DNA from 3 places in the Paenibacillus solisilvae genome. Region 3 is predicted to be linked to each of the others. Evidence: riboswitches for the same ligand, from Rfam matches in the RefSeq annotation. Region 3 holds a riboswitch; each other region holds the start of a gene.
What was found. Region 3 has a riboswitch for cyclic di-AMP ahead of ACFPYJ_RS01770 (hypothetical protein). Riboswitches for the same ligand answer to the same signal wherever they lie in the genome.
Positions count from the first base shown of each region.

Region 1: linked by a shared signal. The riboswitch ahead of ACFPYJ_RS19745 (C40 family peptidase) and the one ahead of ACFPYJ_RS01770 (hypothetical protein) in region 3 are both predicted to bind cyclic di-AMP.
Region 2: linked by a shared signal. The riboswitch ahead of ACFPYJ_RS32645 (C40 family peptidase) and the one ahead of ACFPYJ_RS01770 (hypothetical protein) in region 3 are both predicted to bind cyclic di-AMP.

Region 1 covers NZ_JBHSOW010000071.1:38,236-44,392, forward strand. The annotation lists gene ACFPYJ_RS19725 (MFS transporter) at 1-545, opposite strand, end outside; gene ACFPYJ_RS19730 (glycerate kinase) at 584-1,729, opposite strand; gene ACFPYJ_RS19735 (CdaR family transcriptional regulator) at 1,900-2,997, shown strand; gene ACFPYJ_RS19740 (hypothetical protein) at 3,173-3,343, shown strand; cyclic di-AMP (ydaO/yuaA leader) riboswitch at 3,671-3,824, shown strand; gene ACFPYJ_RS19745 (C40 family peptidase) at 3,829-4,329, shown strand; gene ACFPYJ_RS19750 (hypothetical protein) at 4,578-5,057, opposite strand; gene ACFPYJ_RS19755 (DEAD/DEAH box helicase) at 5,248-6,157, shown strand, end outside.
Region 2 covers NZ_JBHSOW010000137.1:13,084-19,240, forward strand. The annotation lists gene ACFPYJ_RS32635 (DsrE/DsrF/DrsH-like family protein) at 1-186, opposite strand, end outside; gene ACFPYJ_RS32640 (sulfurtransferase TusA family protein) at 218-799, opposite strand; gene ACFPYJ_RS32645 (C40 family peptidase) at 2,224-3,099, opposite strand; cyclic di-AMP (ydaO/yuaA leader) riboswitch at 3,103-3,255, opposite strand; gene ACFPYJ_RS32650 (hypothetical protein) at 3,314-3,511, opposite strand; gene ACFPYJ_RS32655 (cell wall hydrolase) at 3,542-4,186, opposite strand; gene ACFPYJ_RS32660 (aminoglycoside 6-adenylyltransferase) at 4,351-4,467, shown strand; gene ACFPYJ_RS32665 (fructose-1,6-bisphosphatase) at 5,254-6,157, opposite strand, start outside.
Region 3 covers NZ_JBHSOW010000007.1:140,764-146,920, reverse strand. The annotation lists gene ACFPYJ_RS01785 (WD40/YVTN/BNR-like repeat-containing protein) at 1-1,115, opposite strand, end outside; gene ACFPYJ_RS01780 (YwbE family protein) at 1,320-1,523, shown strand; gene ACFPYJ_RS01775 (NanQ anomerase/TabA/YiaL family protein) at 1,966-2,457, shown strand; gene ACFPYJ_RS01770 (hypothetical protein) at 2,482-2,952, opposite strand; cyclic di-AMP (ydaO/yuaA leader) riboswitch at 3,076-3,235, opposite strand; gene ACFPYJ_RS01765 (hypothetical protein) at 3,441-3,623, shown strand; gene ACFPYJ_RS01760 (CcdC family protein) at 3,752-4,264, shown strand; gene ACFPYJ_RS01755 (MarR family winged helix-turn-helix transcriptional regulator) at 4,612-5,070, shown strand; gene ACFPYJ_RS01750 (glutathione peroxidase) at 5,096-5,641, shown strand; gene ACFPYJ_RS01745 (tetratricopeptide repeat protein) at 5,721-6,157, opposite strand, start outside.

The sequences.
Region 1 (6,157 bases), on a different contig from region 3:
ACGAACAACCAAACGAACGCCCAGATCAGCGGTGGAAATCCTTCAATAACCAACACCGTGTGCCAGTCAAAATGCTGCAGCAATATTCCCGACAAAGGAGCCATTAGCACAGCGGATACCGGAAGGCAAGCCATCCAGAAAGCGTTTGCCCGCGCCCGCTCTTTTAGTGTAAACCATCTTGCCAACAATACCAATACCGCAGGCCAAACGCCGCCCTCGGCCACGCCGAGAAAGAAACGCGCGATTCTTAACTGCGCTTCGGTTTGCACAAAGCCGCATGCAATGGCAGCAACTCCCCACAATACCATCAGAATAAAAATGACTTTTCTCGCCGACCATTTGCTGGCAAGCAGCCCGCCGGGAATTTGCAGGAGCATGTAGCCCCAGAAGAAGATCCCTGCAATATCGCCGACCGCCGAAGCGTTCAAATTTAAATCCTCTTGAATGTAAGGGATCAAGATACCGACATTGATACGGTCCATGTACGCCAACATGTACATGATAAAGGCTACGGGAATGATTTTCAGCCATTTTGAGGAACTCATACGCTCTCCATCTTTCTATTTAAAATTTTGTGTAGACGCTAACAATTCTGACTGTATGATGCTGTATATGTGCGGAATACTTGCTCCGCCGCAAGCTCAAGCAATTCAGATCCCTGTTCCATCGCTTCTTCAAGCGTCATAGGAGCGCTTACAATGCTGTGAAAACTGTGTATTCCATATTGATACAACGTCTCGATCCCTCTGCCGATTGAACCTGCAAGAACAATAACGGGAATTCCTTTCTTTTGCGCTTCCTGCGCGACACCCATCGGCGTCTTCCCCGAAGCGGTTTGGGAATCAATCCGGCCTTCCCCGGTAATGACTAGGTCCGCTCCCTCAAGATTGTCCGTAAGCTTTGTGTACTCGATCACAACATCGATGCCGCGATTCATCTTCGTTGGAAAGAACGCCTGGAATGCTCCGCCGATTCCACCAGCAGCACCCGCTCCCGGTCTGTCGTGCAAATGAATTCCCGTTTTTCTTTCGATCAGATCAGCCCAATGCCTTACATATTCGTCTAACTTGTTCGCCATTTCTTCGGTTGCCCCTTTTTGAGGGCCGAATACGTGAGATGCCCCTTGCGGTCCGATTAACGGATTTTGAACATCGGATGCAATCAGAAAATCAGCTTCAGCCACCCTCGGGTCAAAGTTCCGAACGTCCAGCTCCACAATTCGGCGCAGCTCGCCTCCTCCAAAACCGACGTCGTTTCCCTCGGCATCCAACAATCTCATCCCGAGCGCCTGAAGCATACCGATGCCTCCATCGTTAGTAGCGCTTCCGCCAATGGCAAGAATAAACTGTCGGCACCCTTCATCCAACGCATGTTTAATTAATTGTCCAGTGCCGAATGTCGTCGTTAGCATCGGATTCCGCTGCTCCGCTCGGATCAAATACAAGCCCGAAGCGCTGGCCATTTCAATGACGCAAGTTTTGTTATCGCCAAGTATGCCATATGATGCCTGAACCGGAGATGCAAGCGGTCCTGTTACTATCACCTCCATCCTTCTTCCGCCTGTTGCGGAAACCAAGCTGTCCATCGTCCCTTCTCCACCGTCTGCAACCGGCACTAAAACCGTACTCGCTTCCGGCATGACTTTCCTTATTCCTCTTTCAATGGCTTCAGACGCTTCCAAAGCCGACAAGCTCCCTTTGAATGAATCGGGTGCGATCACAACCTTCATTGCACTTTCATCTCCTTGAAACCGCTTTCCATTTCTATAGATTAATTATATTTTATTTAACTCCTCCCACACATCGGTTATAATAAACAAAAATTCTATTGAAATCAGGATCATTTTCTGTGCATAAATAATAATATAAATTCTACAATATAAGGATGTTTACCTATATTATGTTAACGAAAGAAATTGCTGGTGAAATTATTAAACAAACGATGACCCGATTAAATCGGAATATTAATATTATGGACCATGACGGAACCATTATCGCGTCGGGAGACCCGGATCGGATCAACCAGCTTCATGAAGGAGCATTGGACGTACTGCGCACCGGAAAACCGATTACCGTAACGAAAAAGAATAAGCAGCACTGGAAAGGGGCTCTGCCGGGAATTAATTTGCCGATTCAATTCCAGGGTCAGATGATCGGCGTAATTGGCATTACCGGAAACCCGGAGGAAATTGAAGAGTTTGGCGCACTGGTTAAGATGATCACCGAAATGATGATAAACCAGTCTTTCTTGACTGCACAGGAAGAGTGGAGGCACCGATTGAAAGAACTCATCTTCGATGAATGGGTCCAGGAGGAGCCTAACCTTGAAACGGTAAAACAAAGACTCAACCTGCTCGGCATGAAAGTAGGGACCCCCTGCCAGGTTGGACTGCTGGAGATCGACAATTCCGATCGACCCCTGATGAATCGAGAATTGATTCGAAAGCTCGAAGAAATCTTTAATGAAAAACGCGTCATGATCGGATCTTTGAACGTGAACCGTTTATTCCTTCTCGCACTGGGGATCACGGAGGGAGTTTTCAAAAGAAAGTTAAATCAGGCCATGGACTTGCTGCAGCGAATGAATATCGCATTCCGGATCGGACTTGGGTCTTCCGTTAAAAACCCTGCATTGATCCGCTATTCCCTTGAAGAATCCGAAATCTCCTTGCTGCTCGGAAACGGAGAACAGAAACTTATTGCTTATGCGGAGATTGAAACGAAAGCGCTTATTGAAAGGGTCGATGCTCGCATTAAGCAGCAATATCTCGAACGCATACTGCAGCAGATGCCCGATAAGATGGTAGAGACTCTGGAATGTTTCTTTGCAAACAATCTCAACATCAGCGAGACGGCAAAAGCGATGTATATTCATCGTAATTCGCTGATTTACCGCATCAAGAAAATCAAAGAGGATACAGGCTATAATCCGCAATTGTTCCAAGATGCCGTTTCTCTGCAGCTAGCCGTATGGATATATACCATGAGAAAGAAATAAATATATTTTTTGATTGGATTGCAAATTCTACGGCTTTATCGCTTACCTCTTTATAACCCCTGATTCTTCTAATGCTTCAATTTCCATCTCATCCACTTGTAATCTATCCCCATAAGCTCATCCAATTAAATAAAAAAAGCAAACCAGCTGTGGTCGATGGAGACACCTGACCTGTATGTGGCCGAGTTCAAAATCGCCGATCCCGCCCAAACAGATCGAAACCTATGCGTCGACCCTTCAATCGCTGCTGGAGAAATCAACGAAGACGCCTCAAGGGACCGCTAACCCGAGCGGTTATGTGGCCGGTATCGATTTCTGGATTATGTATGAGCCATTCAAGCCGTAATAGGTATTCCTTCATAGGACTGAACGCGCAATAAAATCCCTGTTCCTTTGCTTGAGCAAGGGGCAGGGATTTTTGATGGGTGTCTTTGCGACTACGCTCAATTCAGCGAAACAACATATCCTGCTCTTCCGCCCCTTTCACTTCATAATCAGACAAGCATAGTGATTTCCCGCAAGCAGATTGTAGTGGAATTGGATCGCTTCCTCTGTAATTGCAGCCCGTATAACGAATGATCTTGTCAAAAAGTTTCACTCTTAGAATTCTAATTTGTGAACAAGTTGTGAACTTGGAAGGATAATCGTGGAAAAACACGAATAAGTAGCCAGAATGAAAAATTTGCCGAATTCCCGCCATTGGGAAACGGGGGAACCATTTTGGGTGAATTGATCCCGACGTCCGCTAGCACGGACGCCAGAGGCGATCATAGGGAGCCTTCAACCGAACCCCACAGCTAACCTCGTAGGCACCGGAAGGAGTTTCCTGTTTTGAAAAAGATCTCTGCAGCACTGATCGGTTTAGCGATGTTGCTTGTTTTCCAAGCCGGGAGCGTTTTTGCAGACTCCAAGCTGGACGGCGTCGTTACCGATCTAATCGGAACACCTTATGCAACAGCCGGCACGACCACAAGAGGATTCGATTGTTCTGGATTTACGATGTACGTGTTTAATAAACTCGGCGTCTCCATCCCGCACGCTTCCCGGTCGCAAGCAGGTCTAGGCAAAAAAGTCGCGAAGAGCGATTTGATTGCTGGCGATCTCGTATTCTTCAATACGAACGGCAAAAGTATTTCCCACGTAGGCATTTATGTTGGAGACGGCAAGTTTGCACATGCATCCTCCAGCAAAGGCGTAACAATCAGCGCACTCAGTGACTCCTACTACGTTAAACGTTATGTTACTGCGCGCCGTGTTATGAGCCAAACCAGTTACGAGAAATATGCAGATGACCCGTCTGATGAGCTGGACGGCGGAGGCGACTCCGATTAAAAACTGCTCCGCATCGCTGCCGCGATGTGCAGGTGGGCCGCAGGTGCTCGTCCCTTTTGGGACGAATGCCTGCGGCTTTATTATTTTGTGCGCCGGCTTAGACAATAGAAGGGCAGAGTGTGCTCCTTGTATTTATATACACCGAAAAGACCTCTGTTCAAACCATTTGCGCGCATTTGAGGCGATTAAACGCCGCGGAATTATAATAGGCTGCCGCCCATACTTAAGGGCGGCAGCCTATTATCGGTTCATGCACCTCCGCGATGAGGATTGGGAATGCCCGATTTCCGCTTTTCATGATCAGACTGCGGGCGCAGTTGGTAGCGGGCCCACCAGAAGGCGCGTCCGATCTGGACATCGAGCTGCACACCGAGCGGGTTGAGCAGTTCATGGAGCTCATATGCAGTCCCGCAGCCTTCACCGCGGCGGTCTGCAATCACGACCGTAGCTCCCGTACGCAGGCGATCATGCCAAGCTTCCAGGAAAGCGGACCTCTCATCAGGCGCAAGCTCTCCTAAGCAAAAGCACGCAAGCCCCGCTTCAAAAGAGCCCGCAACGCTCGTCAGCTCGGATGAACGCACCATTTTGACAGCCGGTGTCGTAATCCGCGGCGTTCGCGGCCCGGAAACGCGAAGCACGTTTCTGCCTGCTAATGTCTTGGTCACGGCATATTCGACCCGCTTCCACTCGCTCCATCTCTGATCCAAGCTCTCCTTCAATCCCACCATAGCCTACCTCCCGTGTGATGCATTCCTGCTGCTGTGTATCTTGTTCTATACCTATGCCGCTCCGCTCGCAAACTGACCAGAAACAGGTATAATAAACCACAAGAGGGTCGTTCCTGTCCCTTCGTATTGCGTACAGCCGGCCTCACCCATTCCGATACATCTCTCACCCATATAAAGGAGCTGTTGAATCATGTCCTCACGGCTTTCTCCGGCCCTAGCCGCCTTCCATCCCACGCTCGCCGGCTGGTTCTTCGAAACCTTCGGCGACCCGACGCCCGTCCAGCTTGAAGCATGGGCCTCGATCAGGGATAACCGGCATACCTTAATTGCCGCGCCTACCGGTTCAGGCAAAACACTAGCCGCATTGCTGCCCTGCCTGGATAAGCTGGCCAATGACAAAATTACTGCCGCTCAGCACCGCAGCCGCACCTGGACACCGGGTGTGCGTGTACTCTACGTCACCCCGCTGAAGGCGCTGAACAATGACATCCAGTATCATCTGGTTGGGTTTATTGAAGCGCTCGAGCGTCATTCCTCCCAAGCTCCCCTGCAATCCCAATCCATGCCCGATTGGCCTGGCATCCGTTCTGCTGTGCGGACGGGAGATACCCCTTCCCATGAACGTGCCAAAATGCTAAGGCGGCCGCCGGACGTACTCGTCACGACACCCGAATCCCTGTACCTGCTGCTTACCTCGGATAAAGGACGCAAGATGCTCCAAACGGTGGAAACCGTCATTGTTGATGAAATTCACAGTCTGGCCGGTGATAAACGGGGCGCCCATCTGTCGCTCACACTTGAGCGTTTAACCGCACTGGCTGAGCAGCCGGTCCAGCGAATCGGTGTATCGGCCACGCAGAAACCGCTCGAACGCGTCGCCCTGTTCTTGGGAGGCTGGGATTCCGGTTCAGCATCCTCGACGCCTCCTCAAGCGGGCGGCCAGCAGCAGCCCCATCCACTAGGCTATTCCCCCCGCCCGGTCGAAATTGTGGAGAGTGCCATGAACAAGAACATCCAGGTTCGCGTCACCATGCCTGACCTCAGCAAGCCCGCTATGACGCGTGAAGGCGTGTGGGTGCCGATTGTCGAGCGGCTCATGC
Region 2 (6,157 bases), on a different contig from region 3:
ATGCTCTTTCCCGGTTGGAAGGGGTAATTGATGATGCGCCTCTTTATGAATCAAATTAAGTCCTTCAAACGTGAAGAATATAGCGACTTCGGCGTCTGTTGCCGCCGATGCCGTCGCGATATTGAATACCTTGTAGGCATCAAACAATCCGCCGTTACTTGCAATGATTGCTACTTTACTAGACATGAGTATTTCCTCCGATACTTATTTTTTTAATTTAGTTCTGCTCGGTTGGCCCGTTCCAGCCGGACATGCCAGGAAGTACATTTTTCACATTTGTAAATCCTTTTTCCGCTAACAGCTTACAAGCCAGATCACTTCGGTTGCCAACGCGGCAGACGATTTGAATTTTTTCATTAGGGTCCAACTCATGAATGCGGCTTTCCAATTCCCCCAGTGGGATGGACTTTGCTCCGGGAATATGGTGAAAGACATATTCCGCCGGTTCGCGCACATCCAAAACCGTTATATTTTCATTGGCAGCCAGCCTTTTTTGCAAATCCTCATTTGTTATGGTAAAAGGAAACTTCTCATCCTCTTTGGTTTCATTCGGATTCGATTTGCGAAGGTAATGTTTCAAAACCTCGCCTTCCTCAATGGTCCCTAGGTATTGATGGCCTGTGTTTTTAGCCCAGCCTTGCATATCGGCCAATGAACCTTTATCCGTAGCCAGAACCTCGATCACCTGGCCTGCTTTTAGTTCGTCCATGGCTTTTTTCGTTTTTACGATGGGCATGGGACACGCAAGTCCTTTACAATCCAGTGTCTTATCTGCCTGGATACCTGATGGTAAAGACATATCAATAACCTCCTTATGTTTTGGTCTTCACCCCATTTGGCCTTTGTTTAATGTGCCCAGCAGGGGGAAAATATTTCTTTTTACGGTCAGATAGTGAAGACAAGTTCCAAGGGATATTTATTATTTATACGTATACCCCTATGGGTATTATAATAAGCGAGAGATTTGCCCTTGTCAACACTACCACCTTAAACATCCAACTTTCTCGCGAACCGGGCGGATGTCAGACGCGATATCACTGGACATTGACCGCGCCTCACTCAAAAAATAGGACCCCACATGAATCTGTTGTGGGGTCTACGTGTTTTTCTGATTATCTTCCATTTCCTCTTATAAACAGGCACTAACTTAAGGTTTCGGCATGGTTACTTGGTTTAAACTTGTTGTTTTTATAATAAAGGGGTCCCGCCACATGCCCATCAAGCTAAAATGAATCTATACCCCAAAATGGAAAAATAAGCTATCCTTTCTATATCAGGCATGATTCCATAGAAAGGATGGTTTGTCATGAAGTCTAATCCACTTTCTATCAGCGAAGAAATGCAACTGCTAGCAATTACAACGTCATTTTTCTCCTTCTCAGCTTGAAGAGCTCGCTAGAAAAGCCGGCTTTGTCCAACGTAAAAGCAAATATACTGCACAGGATATGGTTTCCTTATGTGTCTTTTTAAATGATCCTGTATCAGTGACCCCCCTCGCACGATTATGCAGTCAACTTGATGCATCCAATCATCTTTCGATGAGCGCAGAAGGATTGAACCAGCGGTTCAATCCTTCTGCAAGTAGCCTTCCTTCAATCCCTTTTTTCAACACTTCTCCGAGAAAAAATCATGACTTCTTTCTCACTACCTTGTGAATGTAACGCGTATTTTCATCGTATTCGTATTCTGGATTCAACGGTGTTTCAACTTCCTGATCCCTATGCCGACCGTTACCAAGGTTCCGGAGGAAGTTCTCATACGGCCCGATACCAGCGTAGCTGTTATGAGGAGCAAAATGGATGTAAACCCTTCCATTTATTATCCATAAAAAGGAACCAGCGAAGCTGACAAAGATCGCAAAGTGTTACCAAGAACTAACATACGAATACCTCTCATGACAGCTACGCTGGTACTGCCCCTTTTCTGAATGTTGGCAGGACCCCTTATTATCAATATTTATCATGGGCGAATACAGGTACATCCTTTTGCACCCTTAGCGTGGTGAGAAGCGGCTATTTTTGTATCCATATCTCCTTAACGTTGTAAATCCGCGTTTTGCTGGAGGTACCCTTTAGAGTAAAAAAAATGCCAAACCCCAGATACGATTGAAGGCTTAGCGTATATTATCGTTAAAATGTTGGCGGGACCCCTTCAAGCATTAGCGCAATTATTCAGATAATTGTGGACTTTGATGTATCAGGTTCTCTTTTTTTGTAGAAAACCTTATACAATCCGTTTGGCGCCTATGTAATTCGATCCCCAATAACTGCTGGCCAGCGAATCGATATGAATGCCGTGCGACGAGGTGGCGGAAATGAATTTGTCGTTGCCCAGATAGATGCCGACATGCGAGTTGGAACCAATCGAGAAGAAAACAAGATCGCCCGGCTTCAGATTCGAAGTGGTAACCCGGTTCCCCGAGGTATGAAATATTTGGCGGGAGGTTCGGGGCAAATCCAACCCCTGCTGCCGGAACACATAATTGACGAATCCGGAGCAGTCGAATCCGGAGGTCGACGTTCCACCCCACACATAAGGAATGCCGAGCAGTGTCTTGGCCTTCTTAATAAGCTTTGCGGATAGAGGGGGCGTCTTCGGCTGCGGTGCCGGAGCATGCCAAGCCGGCGCATGATATTTGCCGTCCTTGCAAATGATCGCGATACCGTTCTTGTTGTCCCATTGTATCCTGTACCCGAAGCTTTCGGAGATGAAGCGCACCGGTATGAACATATGGTTATCCTTGAACAGTGCCGGCGGCGAAGTCATTGTCACCCGCTTGCCATTCACATCGGCGTCTTTAGAGCCCGTTTTCATCTTAATGGTTCGGCCGTTGTTTTGGAGTGTTATTTGTACCTCCGATCCATCGATGCGCCAGTCGATCTTGTATCCCATTTGCTCGGCTACGGACCGAATAGGCACCTGCATGCCCCCATTGCCGTCAACGAACGGCGCCGAATCCGGGAACGCAACAATCGAATCGTTAATCTGGATTTTCACTCCGTGTTGAGCGGAATAAGCATGGGCGGTCGCTGCATGCATTGCGGCTCCGGCAGCCCATACCGTGCAAGCCAAAAAAGCGGTCTTGAACAATCGGTTCAAAATAATTCGCCTCCATGTTGCCTCCGAGGTTAGTTGACGGGTTCGGGAAGAGGAATTCCCTAGCTGGCCGGCTAACAGCTGGACGAGCATTCACCCCATAAAATAAATTCCCCCGTACCGGTCATTCTGCATGGCCGGATTCGGCATAATATTTTCACTATGTATAATACTAGTTATAACATTGCTTAGGCCGATTTCGACGAAAACGCTAGCCCTAAAGCATCTCAATGCTATCGTCCACGGTCCGGGTTGCGGCTATTTTCATGACAAGCCGGCCCAGCTCCTCGAAATTCATCTTGTTCATTCTGTCGATGAACGTATCCGAGACGGAATCATGTCCGGTGACCGCTTTTATAATATCAACGACAGCTTCCACCCGTTCTTGATGATGGTCGCTGACGATAAGGTTCATTCGATAGAGGCCTCCTTCCTAAGTGTCTGGCTAAACGTAAAACTGATGATTGCCGATTTGCTTCGTGAAGCTAAGCGTTTTGAACCAGCTCGATTTGGACACCTTCGGATTATAATAGAAAAGCGCATTGCCGGTCGGGTCCCACCCCTTGATCGCGGCCCTGGCCGCCTGGAACGCTGTTTGATCCGGCAGCAGCCAATACTGCCCGTCGTTAACGGCGGAAAATGCTTTCGGCTCAAAAATGACGCTTCTAATCGTATTCGGAAATAAGGGAGACAGGCGCCGGTTCAGAATGACCGCGCCAACCGCCACCTGGCCCTTGAAGCTTTCGCCTCTGGCTTCGCTGTAAATAACGCGCGCCATCATGGACAGTTCTCCTCGGTAAACGGTCAGCTTTTTCAGTTTCCGCCATGTCATGGGGCCGACAACCCCGTCGGGGACAAGTCCGTTATACTTCTGAAACCGCTTTAATGCGCCGGTGGTGATATTTCCGAAATTGCCCGTTATCGGACCGTTGAAATATCCGAGCGTCTGCAGCCGGAACTGGAGATCTTCCGTTAGAGGGTCTTTGCTGCCGGGCTTTTGATAGGGGTACGGTCCAGCCGCCGCCTCCGTGCTAACGAAGGCTGTGGTAATAATTAAGAAAAGAACGAGCAGAGTTGGAAGCTTGTACATGATGAGTGATGCCCCTCCAATTCGTTATTATACATTCTTCATCAATTTCCGATTCTAACACAGCGGGGCGAGTTTGTTTACATTCTAAAAAAAATATAATTTCCTTAAAATTTTCTCAGAAGGGGCAGCAGATGATGGCGAAAATGCGGAGTGAATAGGAAATATTGCGGTTAATCGTCGAATTAACGGAGGAAGACGAGCGGATTCGGGCCGTTATTATGAACGGTTCACGGGGCAATCCAGATAAGCAGGAAGCAGCCAGAGAGGAGGAAGATGATTAATCCGTGGCAACGGTCTCGATCGATGACAGCAGCCGCTTTAGTTATTTTAAAAAAGAACCCCAACTTATTAGGGCTGGGGCGAAGGTTCCTCTGGTGACTCTCAAACACCGGAGGAGTAAAAAAGGTTATGAAATGAACTCGATGTTCTTCAATCATCTCGTTCACAGTTATTTAATATATACTACGTCAGCTTATCTGTCACTGCGAAGAATCTGGTTATGCATACATGTACAGTAAGTATTAATATTTACTAATCATTTTTATTTTGATTTATAGTTTGAGAAATAAAAACTGAATGCCCCCCAAGTCATTATGAAAAACGCGTAGTTAGTAGTATTCATCGAAGCTGCCGCGGGATCGATGTGGCAGCCTTGAACGCAGTAAATGAATACGGCAAGCCTGATCAAAAAAATGATCTCACTCTACAAATGAACGGATTCTAATGTCTAAACTATGTTTAAAGTAAGCGTCAAATAGCCCCCACCTTGAACTTACCCCTGTTGAACTTACCCCTGTCAAGTAGACAATGAAGAAAATAACCCTCAAAACCATTAAGCGACAAGAGCCTTCAACTGGGCTCTTGTTGTTTAAGCCGCATTGGATCCGTTCTTCATTGTAGGGGTCACCTCACGAAAAGGAAAAAATCGTACGCTAAGCAATTCATTACATGAAAAACCGGACCCTTTACTCTACAAGGGGTAATACCATCGTCGCTGACACCAAGGGCAAAGTAGATGGATCGTTAGCGTAACGCGGCTGTACCAGTTGTTTCATTTAGCAGTTGTTTCATTTCATGTAGCGATATTCCAGGAGATTCTTCAAATTTGAGATTTTCTGCAGCAGCTTCTCCCCGACATTGGTTTCCCTCACCAGCTTCCGCTCCAGTTCTTTGTCCACCAGCCTTTTTACAGACAATACGTCCGTTCCGTTACATAACACATCTTCTTTTGAATTAAATTTCTGATGGGCAACGAGCTGCATGCCAAAGGAATTATACAATAAGGTATATCCGGCGATGCCCGTTGTGGATTGATAGGCTTTGGAAAAACCGCCGTCAATGACAACCATTTTCCCGTTTGCTTTAACGGGGTTCTCTCCACGAATTTCTTTAACTGGCGTGTGGCCGTTAATGATATGTCCATGATCCGGATTCATATCAAACTCCAGCAGGATTTTCCGGCAGATCTCCTCATTTTCACGCAATTGGTAATAAGGGTTCTTTCTCTCCTTATAGGTTTCTTTATCTTGGATAAAGTACCGTTCAAAGCTGGTCATTTCTCTCTTTCCAAAGAGCGAGGAACGTTCCCCTGTCCAGATGTACCATACCATATCCGTAGCCAGATCATCCGTCTCTTCCGGATGCGCAAAGGCGTAACGTAAATAATATTCAAAAACATCGAGCAGCTGACGGCCCGAATACGTCTTGTCTTCAATCTGCATTTCTTCCATGTTTCCTTCTTCATCCAAAGGAATACAGCCGTGAAATAACAAATTCCCGTTGTATTTTAAATAAAGGCTGCCCTTTTTCATAAGAAAATTCATATGTCTGGCCAGCTTTTCGGAATGCTGAACGGAGAACAGCAGCTTTTCCATCACCTGCTGTTCTTCCTCCAGCAATTGTTCAGGCTGCTGCGGATTTACGGTTGCGAAACAGGTGTTTTCCAGCGGGTAAGTTTTTCCGCCGATCTTG
Region 3 (6,157 bases):
CCGTCCACAGTCGAGTAGATCCCGCCTGACAGGCTGCTGGTTGTTGCAATATAACCGCTAAGCGCGGCCGGGAAAGAAAGCTTGCCGCCGTAACCAGGCACGCCGGTCACATTCTTCCATGTCCTGCCGTCATCTAATGAACGGCCGATACCGATTTGGTCCACCGCACCTGAGGAAGCTGCCAAGTATGCGGCTTTCTTCCCGATGGCCTGCATATCCTGCGGAGCGCCGAATGGTCCGGTTAAACCATCCACCTTCGGTCCTGGAGCAGGGCCGCCTCCAGCCGTCGGATTGGAGATGAGCTGTTTCCAATGCTCACCCGCATCTGCTGTGTGATATAAGGAATAGGAGGTTTGTGACATACCCGAGCCTCCGAGCAGGACGACCCAGATATCAGAGCTGTCTGTCCCGTAAATCATTCCGCCGCTGGTCTGTTCAGAGTGGACATAAAGCTTATTCGACCAAGTACGTCCGCCGTCCACGGTACGCTTCACATCATATCCGCCGCCGCTGTGGAAGACGAGAATCCAACCTTTGTCGGGTGTGATGAAATGCGCATAACGCGTGTTGGGCGGCGTAGATAGTTTGGTCCAAGTCTGTCCGGCGTTCGTAGTCTTGTAGGTGAAAGCCTGCGTAAATCCAAAACCAACCTGCTGCGAGAAGAACTGAATGCGGTTAAATGCATTCCCTCCCGTAGAGATGGTTTTGAAGGCAGAGCCGCCATTGGCCGTGCGTAGCAGGAGATTAGGCTTTGCAGCATCGGTCTGTGCAAGCGCGTAACCGACTGAGTTAGTCAGAAACTGAATTTGGTTAAAGCTATATTTGCCGCTGGATTGAATGCTCTGCCAGTGGCATCCGCCATCGGATGTTCCGATCATGAACCCATTCCCTGCAGCGCGGCCGATCGATGGACTTAAGAATTGAATGGCTTGAAAATGCGCATCGCCCGTGTCCGGCAGCGTCTTCAGCGTCAGACCGTGGCTGTCTGTACGGCAGCCGGCAGCCGGTTCCGCTCCAGCCGCCGCTTCAGCTGAGGATGCGGAACCAATACCTGTGAACAGCGCTGCGGACAGGGTCATGACCCCGAGCATGGCAAAACCTTTTCTTTTCATCATTGCATCACCTCGTCCTTCATATTACCCACTTTTCACCAATCTCTCTCACCCTATGACGAATTAGCCAAGAAGATAGTTGCAAGAGAACTTGCCGGGCCTGTCTTCCTTCACCGGTTCCTTTACATCGAATTACGGCTGTCATATGATAGGGAGCATCAAGCATCAACGTGTTGATGGGTAAAGAAGGAGCAGATGTATATGAGTATGAATGGGCAGCAAAGAGCGGCAATCCGGGCAGGACTCACCGTTGATATCGTACTTAAGAAGGACCAGGCGACCGGCAAATTAACACGGGGTGTCGTAAAGGATATTTTGACGAATTCCCCTAATCATCCGCATGGCATCAAGGTCCGCTTGCAAAGCGGGGATGTTGGACGGGTGAAGTCCATTATAGGTTCAGAAGGATAGGCAGGCTTCAGTATTTTCTTGAATTATGAATAGCAAAAATGCAGAAGAACCGCTCCTTCGGGTGAAAGCCTGAAGCGCGGTTTTTCGGTTATTTATTCCATTACTGGTTAAGCTAAAGCTTGATATTGATCTCATAACGTACGTCCCGGTTGAGGGCAGTCTTTATTTTCTGTACGGTGTGCGGGTGGATATTAGTCAATTTGGTTGTCATGTTCCCCGATCTGCCCGGAACAATCCAGCTCATTAAATACGTATATAGGCCGATTGCCAAGCTGACGGAGTAGACCCGTCGTTGACAGGCCAGCCAGTCTCGCCGATAATGGCGGAGTACACCACGAAGAACCTCGCAAAAAGCCATTGCTTTCGAAGCGGGTTATTGCTTAATTGAGCCGTTACTCGGCTTAATCAGGTAAAACCTCGCAATAACTTTCAGGAGGTACTCATGATCTACAGCGATTTGACGAATTGGGAGAAGGAACGGGCGACGTTCCCGGAGCCTGTAAGACGGGCGATTGAGCGGCTTCAGCAGACAGATCTGGATGCCCTTCCGGCAGGAAAGCATGAGTTCGGAGAGCCGGGCATGTTCCTGCTGATCAATGAAGTAACGACGCAAGAGAAGAGCCGTGTGAAGCCGGAATCCCATCAGCTCCATACCGATATCCAGCTGGTTCTCAGCGGACGGGAGCGGATGTATGTGGCTAAGGTATCGGAAGAGCAGATTATTACGGATAACCGCTATGAGACCCAGGATATTGCTTTCTATGAGCATGTTCAGCATGAGAATTATATAGATCTGGTGCCGGGAGACTTTATCGTGCTGTTTCCGACGGATATTCACCGGCCTAACTGCTCCGTGTCCGAGGATACCCCGCTTCGCAAAGCGGTCGTTAAGGTTCACCGCGATCTGTTCGGTGCTTCGCAGCCTGTCCTTTAATGCTGCAAGCCTGAATTTGCCGCGTTAATAAAGACAAAGCGAGTAGTAGGACTGGGAATGGTGAAAGAGGTAGGATCGTTCCCGGTCCGACTGCTCGGCTTGCTTTGCTTCTGACTCGTTGTTCCATGACTGGATAAGAGCGTTCAGGGCTGTTTCTGCGAGCCGGGTTTTGTCCTGTCCCCAGCGTTCCTTTTTGGCTTGCACGACCTGCAGGCACTGCGCAATGGTGAGTCCCCGCAACTGGAGATACACAGCAGACCAGCTGACGATATCCACGTATGTATGCTTATCGATTAATAGGCAATCACTCCATGCGGTTACACCGCCGCAAGAGATATTCAGCAGGACGCAGTTACAGCCTGAAGCTAGGGTGCCGCCAACGACGGACTGGATAGTTGGATTGCTGTCACATAGAAAAACTTCCATTTTGCCTATTTTAACATTCATCAAACGGTTATCGATTGCGGAAACGAGCGGTTCCGATAATAGCGGCATGGTGAATCTCACACTCCTTCGGATATAAACAACTGAATGCAACACAAAGAAGCCTAAAGAGCAGAGAAACTCTACCCCTGGCTTCTTCCACAGGCCAAAAAGAGCTGCAGATGAAAGGATCTTAGGTTCTCTCTCAAGCGCTTACGAGGTTAGCTGACGGATTCAGGCTTGAGAGTGCCCGTCCTTACGTGCTGAACATAGATAAGGATTCACCCCATGAAGCCAAGTTAGGCTCCGGTTGGTTCCCCCGCTTCCCCTGCTGGGAATTAAGCGTTGATATATGGTTGTTGAAACGTATATTACGCCACCTGAAGCTGAAAGTAAAACCTCAATCGAAGGCGATTCCTTCATTCAATCCCTCTATTCTACCGTAAAAGCGGATTCATAGCGGATGCGATTCCAAATTACCCTTAAAATCTCTGTATTTTCCTCATTTGGCATAACTTCTTGCGCCCAACATACAATGTACGCAAACAGGTGGATGCGGGGTGGTTAAGGAAATGACCATCGTTGTCTTGCTATGGCTTGCCTCCATTATCGGGCTGTTCTGGGTATGGTCCGACGCTTCGGAGAAACGGGGCGGGAATATCGGATGTTTGTGGGCGCTTGTCGTATTAATTCTCGGGCCCATCGGCTTCATTGCTTATTTAATTGTCAGAAATGTGGATTGATGAAGAATGACCGCGGTAGAGGAGGAGGGAATTGAACCTGAATTGAAAATGAAGTAGGATAGGAAGAAAGCGATTCCTTCCTGTCCTGCCGCTATTGAAACATCCGTAAGAAAAGGAGTCTTACCCGTATGAACTTGCTGCCTGATCCCATTCGAATGACACATATAGGCTCCATTATCGTTACCCTGCTGTCGGGTCTTGCCGTTCTGTTCCTGCGCATGCGGGCATCGAACAGACCGACCACCATGCGCAAAATCATCATCCCGCCAATCGGCATGTCGACTGGATATCTCATGTTCGTTGTCCCTGAGACGCGCATACCGTGGAGCTGGGCACTTGCCGCGCTTGCTGTCGGAGCTGTCTTGTTCGCTTATCCGCTCATCCGAACCTCAAAGCTGGAGCGGGTCGGGGAGACGATTGTGCTGAAGCGTTCCAAAATGTTCATCCTCATTCTGCTCGCCCTGCTGCTCGTGAGGCTGCTGCTGCATGATGTGGTTGAGCAGAAGATCAGTATCGCTCAGACAGGCGGACTGTTCTTCATTCTCGCCTTCGGCATGATAGCGGTATGGCGGGTTTCGATGCTAAGGGCTTATCGGAAGCTGGAGAAGGAAGGGGTTAGGCAAAAGGAAGACAAGGAGTGAATGTAAGGCGCTGGCCTGTCATGCCGGGCTTATGCCCGAATGACAGGGAGGTGCCTTTTTTTATAGAGGTCCGCTGGAATCTAGTTGTTCATCGAAGAGCCGATTCCGCGGCGATCGATAACGTTCGCTGTGACATTTAAGGGGCGCCTCCTTATTAACGGTAGTAGATCGGGGTTCCATCGTATTATTTTGAGAAACAGGCTGGGAATATTCAGGTTTAACAAAACGGACTCGGAGGTTAAAAGGGAAGAGGCGCAATTGACATTCCCATATCCAACTGGTATTCTACATATATAGATTGCATACAATTTAATTTACCGTACCAGCAGCTAGAGAGGAAGGTGACTATGGAACGGGATTCTCTGCTTCTATTAGATAATCAGGTCTGCTTCGCGCTGTACGCTTGTGCCCGTGAAGTAACCAAGCTGTACCGGCCTTTTCTCGACGAGCTTGGTATCACGTATACACAATACGTAACCTTGCTTGCGCTGTGGGAGAAGGATCATGTCCCGGTCAAGACACTTGGCGAGCGGCTGTATCTCGATTCCGGTACGTTGACACCGCTGCTTAAGAAGCTCGAAACGATGAAGCTCATCGTACGCGAGCGCGATCAGGCAGACGAACGGAGTGTGAATGTTAGACTGACCGTGGAAGGGCACTCCTTGAAGGAACGGGCATTCTTGATCCCGGAACGGGTATTCTGCCAGACTGACTTTCTGCCCGAAGAGCTGGGCAAGCTTCGGGAACAGCTGCACAAGATGACACAGAACATTCATGAGCAAGCGGACTGCCGCACTCGAACCTAACTTTTATTCATGGAGGAGATGCAAAGTGGCAACGATTTATGACTTTCAAGCAGAAACCAACAAGGGTGAGCTGAAATCACTAGCCGATTACAAAGGCAGCGTATTGCTGGTGGCGAACACAGCGAGCAAATGCGGATTTACGTATCAATACGAGGGTTTGCAGAAGGTTTATGAGGAGTATAAGGATCAAGGCCTGGTGGTGCTTGGATTCCCATCCAACCAATTTGGCGGTCAAGAGCCTGGCAGCGACGAGGAAGTGGCGGAATTCTGCCAGATCAATTACGGCGTTTCCTTCCCTCTGTTCGCCAAATCCGATGTTCGTGAAGAATCGGCGAGCGAGTTGTTCCAATACCTGACGGAAGCCGCTCCGTTCACTGGCTTCGACTCCTCCGAGGGCGGTCAGAAGATGGATGGCTATCTCAAAGCGAAGATGCCGGAGCGTATGGCAGACAACTCCATCAAGTGGAATTTCACGAAGTTTCTTGTGAACCGCGAAGGACAAGTTGTGAAGCGTTATGAGTCCAATGTGAATCCGCTCGATATAAAAGCCGATATCGAAGCGCTGCTCTAATCACGAATCATACAAAAGCCGTCCACGAAAGCGCAGCGTTTGCGTTTCCCGTGGACGGCTTATTTTGCGAGTATGTCCTTTATGATTTGCGCCGCCAAATTCCGCCCCAGCCGTACACCTTTACATTCACAAGCGCCTTGCTGGTCCAGTAGGACAAAATATAGAGGACGATAAACAAAACAATCAGCTGATTAAATACAACTGCGCACAGGAGCCAGATAACCAGTGCCTGCCACCGATATTTGGCGAAGAGTGCTCCGGGATAAAGCAGCACACGGTAGAACCAGTATGATTTTTGCAGCATGTCCAAATATTCTTTGCGGATCTGTTCGTTGTCAGGGTCGAGCCGTACCGCCGCATTCATATATTCGGAAGCTTTCTTGTGATCGCCCCGTTTATCCGCGGCCCATGCGACTTGAAGGAGCACCTGATCGTTCTCAGGCTCCATGCGCATCGCTGAATTCTCCGCTTGAATCGATGCCGACTCATGGCCGAGCAGCGCCATCACATAGCTGT